DNA from 2 places in the Clostridium sartagoforme genome. Region 2 is predicted to be linked to the other one. Evidence: riboswitches for the same ligand, from Rfam matches in the RefSeq annotation. Region 2 holds a riboswitch; the other holds the start of a gene.

Region 1 (2,417 bases), on a different contig from region 2:
TACTAATGAATATTTATATGAATCACTATGCTCTATTAAATGTTCTGCTGAATTCCATCTTCCATTTGCAGAGCCAAACTGCATTGTATTATAGTAAGATGAACTTTCATCATCTACCCAATATTCTGACCCATCTAGTACTCTATATGGAATCTTACTTCCTGGATTCTGTGCTACTCCAAATGCTTCTGTTAAACTATATACTCCGGTTGGGGTGCATAAGTCCATTTCATATACTTCACTTGCTTTCTTCATTCCATTTTCACCTAATCTTGCAAACATACTGTCATATTCATACCAATTACCATTACTATCTTTCTGCCATAAAACTAACTCCGCTGTACTTCCCCCTGTACTTACAACAGAAATTATTTGATTTGAGCTTTTTGCTACAGATGTATTAGCAATTTTAGGATTATTATTGTTTTGAGTTTGTGTACTATTGTTACTATTAGTTATTTCATTATTATTATTTTCTAAAACTGTAGAATCATTTTCCTCATTTTTTTCTTTCTCAACAGCTTTTTTCCCTAAATCTTCTTTTATCTTTTCTTCTTCTAGTTTTTTATCTTCTTCATCTTTAATTCTTTTTTCCACTGATGATTTTAAATTACTTAATTGAGTTATAATATCATTTGCTCCATTTAAATTCTTATTAGCTATGTTTCCATTAAAATTTTCTTTTAGATGGTTATATACATTTTCTTCATTACTATTCATATTAATAATTTCAATATCATCAAATTCTTTAATTATTTCTTCTATTTGCACTTTTAATTTTCTATCATTATTTGCTTTCACAATATAAATACTACTACTTATTAAAATAATAATAGATATAAGAAAAATTATTATTGCTTTTATCTTTTTTTTGTTTCTCATTTTTCCCCATCCTATAAACTATTATAAATAATATAAAAATTTATTCATTAAACTATGCACTGTGTCCTTAAATATATAGTACCTTTTTTTGAAAAATAAATAAACGGTAATTTATTACAAATATCTACTAATAAAATTTATTGACTTTTTAATTATTTTTATATAAACTTTACTTATAAATTAAATAATTTAAGTGCTAGGGGTGCCTTTTGGCTGAGAAATGATTAATCATTAACCCTCTTTACCTGATCTGGATAATACCAGCGTAGGAAAGTCACAATGTATTTTGTAGAATTAATTTTTTATTAAGCTATATAGATGCCTCCTAGCATATTTTAGGAGGTATTTTTTATGAATAATTTTATTAACACAATAAAAGAAAGTTTTATTGAAATTTTTAAAAGCCCACTTTCTTTGGCAACTTTAATAGGCGTAATAATTTTAATATTAGCTCTTATAAAGTTTAAAAGGATTAAGCTTGATGCTAAAATAATGTCTAGAATAGGTATAGCTTTAGCACTAGCTACAATACTTCATCTTATAAAAATAGTGGACTTGCCTAATGGCGCAGGAAGTATAAATTTAGGAAGTATGGTACCAATTTTAATAATTTCCTTTATTTATGGACCTGAAATTGGTATGCTTGCTGGATTCTTATTTGGAGTTATTTATTTAATCTTAAGTCCTTATATACTTCATCCAATTCAAGTACTATTTGATTATCCTCTTCCTTTCATGGCTATTGGGCTTGCTGGATATTTCAAAAATAAAAAGCTAATTGGAACTTTTATAGGTATGTTTGTAAGATTTATATTTCACTTTATATCAGGTGTTCTATTCTTTGGGCAATTTGCTCCTGATGGATGGTCTCCTACCCTTTATTCTCTAATTGTTAATGGTTCAGTTGTTGGAGGAAACTTAATTGTAGTTTTAGTTATCATTGCATTACTGCCATTAAATAGAATTATAGAAAAAAGTTCTAGCCTTCATAGTAAACAGTTGTAAAATTTTGTGAAGCATTTTTCAGTTCACAGTTCACAAGGCACAATGCACAGTTGTTTTATTTTTTTAGGGAACAGTTATCAGGTATCAGGTAACAAGTACTAGATGTAAACTATAGATTTATTTTGCGAAGCAAGCTTCTTAGGTAAAAGGTAACAGTGAACAGGTGTCAGGGAACAGGTATCAAGCTCAATTATAGTCTGCTCCACTTAACTAAGTTTTTAATTTGCCTCACCAATTATTTTTTACCAATAACTTAATTCATTATTAATTTAAATTCTTAATATAAGTTGGCGAAGGTAAATAGAATATGTGAAATAAGCATATAGCGAGAAACTAGAAGTACTTGGTGAAGGAAGAACTACTATGCCTTAGTGTTGTTGGTTTGTCTGAGAGCAGCGAGTTTAACCAAAACTCTTGGCATAGTAGTTCTCCGAGCTTAGTACTTCTTTGCGTAGCTATTTAGCTTATGAAACATATCTATTTATCGTAGCCTTTATATTCGCAATTTAAATCTTATGAGTATAAAATCA
Region 2 (2,417 bases):
TACATCCAGCAAATAGTGTAAGTGCTGTTACTGATGCTAATACTACTGATATAATTTTCTTTTTTAACATTACTATTTCACCTCTAAATTTATTGTTTTTTATTTTATTTTTTCATACTTAGTTTTTTATCATTCCATGGAGTAAATACCTTTTCCATAAAGGAAACTAAAAGAAATATCCCCATACTTATAGCTACTATAATCACTATTGATGCAAACATCTTATCTAGTGCATATGCGCTTCTTGCTCTTGTCATATATACACCAAGTCCCTTATCTCCCCCAAGCCATTCTCCAATTACAGCTCCCATAATGCTATATGTAGCTGCAATTCTCATACCTGAAAAGAAATTTATCATTCCATAAGGTAATTTTAAATGTAAGAACACATTAAGTTTAGATGCTCCCATTAATTTAAAATGATTTATTAAATCCTTATCTACACCTTCAAGCCCATCAACTATACTAATTACTATAGGGAAAAAACATACTATAACTACAACAATTATTTTAGGCAATGCACCAAAACCAAACCAAATTATAAATAATGGTGCAAGAGCAACTGTTGGTATAGTTTGAGAAATAACAAGAACTGGATATAAGGATCTTTTTATTAATGGAACCATATCCATAATCACTGCCAATATAATAGATAATACTATTGCAATTAAAAACCCTACCATTCCTTCATATAAAGTTGCTGAAATATGTGGGATCATTGTTCTAAAGTCTTTAATTAATACTTTTATAACATCTGTGGGAGCGGGTAATATATACTTTTCTATCCCTCCAACATTTACTATAAACTCCCATATAATTAATAAAATTAAAATAAAAACTATAGGTGCTATTTTATTCCCTATACTTCTTAATTTTTTCATCCATCGTCACGCCTTCTTTTTTATAATCTATTTTAACCATAGATACTACTCTTGATGCACCTTCTTCTGTACAAATTTCTTGAGCTTTTTTTACTATTTCTAGTAATTCTTCAAGTTCGCCCTCCATTGTTGTTTCCATAGCACCTACTTCATATTTAACACCTTTAGATGCTATATATTCTATAACCTTGTCCACAACCGGATAAATTCTATCCTCATTTACTGTTGGTATAACCTGAAGACTTACATTGCAAAGTGACATAGTCCTCTCCTCCTTTAAATATATTTAAAAGTAAACAAATCAAATATTAGATTTTGTACATAGAGTAAAAAAATACAGTATTTCTGACTAGAAATACTGTATTATAGTTCAATTTGTATATTCATTAATTAATAACAAATAATCTCCCTACGTTGGCATTATCCAAATCAGGTTTATGGGTCAAAATAGTATCAATTTTATCTCAGGCAGTTCACTGCCCCCCCAGATTTATATTTACTTTTTATAATTCCATTTTATTCATCTTTACTATAAATGTCAAGTTAATCAATAATGTCTATCAAGTAGAGAATCCTATTAAATAATATTTTTAGATGCTTACTTCCTTTTATTTATATTCTAGTCTTCACTTTTATTTGCCCCATATAGCACAATTAAAAGCCCTAAGATTCCCACTATAATTTTTATTATTGACATTGATATTAATATAGAAAATAATATTACGGCTATACCAATAATCATAATTTTTAAAGATGAGGATTGATTTTGAATAACTTTATATACATACATACCTAATAAAATTAAAACTGCTATCATAAATAGCATTGGTATTCCCAAAAACATAAGACCTTTCATTTAACATTTCTCCCCTTATTCTAAACTCTTTTAATTAATGATTTTATAATAATTCTTCTCTATACTTCTTAATAGATCATCAAGCTCTATCTTCTTATAATCTGAAACCTTTTTAGCTACATCTATTATTGCACTTGGATAACCATATTCTCCATTTACCCATTCTAACGCTGTTGGTCCGTCAGTTTCTATAAGTAATTTACTTAGTGGTATCTTATCTAAAACTTCATTCGCTTTATCACAATAACCTATATCTACACTTACTGTAAAATAACAACCAAGTTTAATATATTTCTCTAAAGTACTTATTTCTCCACTATACCAATGTATAATAGCTTTATTATAATTATTACGCTTAAGCGCATTATAAATTTCTTCTTCGGCTCCTTTTGTGTGGATACTTACATACTTATTCCTTTTAATGCTTTCTTCCAATATAAAATTAAAAATTCTTCTTTGTGCCTCATAGGTGCTTGTATCTTCCACCCAAACATAATCTAAACCTATTTCACCTATAATTTCACTTTCTTCTATATATGGTATAAGCTCTTCTAAACTTCCTTTATATTCTGCTGCTTTCCAAGGATGAATACCAAAGCAGGGCTTAATAAATTTACTTTGTTTACTATACACCTTATTTTTTATATAGCTTTCTATATCCATACTATTTGCTAAAGTTA

The links. A riboswitch is a leader RNA that binds a small molecule or an ion and turns the genes downstream of it on or off. The one in region 2 is predicted to bind thiamine pyrophosphate.
Region 1: it holds a riboswitch for thiamine pyrophosphate, as region 2 does, so the genes downstream of both, thiT (energy-coupled thiamine transporter ThiT) here and ABDZ60_RS18505 (MTH1187 family thiamine-binding protein) in region 2, are expected to answer to the same signal.

What each region holds. Positions count from the first base shown of each region.
Region 1 covers NZ_BAAACH010000008.1:5,605-8,021, reverse strand. The annotation lists gene ABDZ60_RS02245 (L,D-transpeptidase family protein) at 1-882, opposite strand, end outside; TPP riboswitch at 1,071-1,171, shown strand; gene thiT (energy-coupled thiamine transporter ThiT) at 1,234-1,887, shown strand; gene pulA (type I pullulanase) at 2,401-2,417, opposite strand, start outside.
Region 2 covers NZ_BAAACH010000039.1:255,309-257,725, reverse strand. The annotation lists gene ABDZ60_RS18515 (ABC transporter substrate-binding protein) at 1-70, opposite strand, end outside; gene ABDZ60_RS18510 (ABC transporter permease) at 105-881, opposite strand; gene ABDZ60_RS18505 (MTH1187 family thiamine-binding protein) at 853-1,143, opposite strand; TPP riboswitch at 1,271-1,378, opposite strand; gene ABDZ60_RS18500 (hypothetical protein) at 1,501-1,737, opposite strand; gene ABDZ60_RS18495 (TatD family hydrolase) at 1,768-2,417, opposite strand, start outside.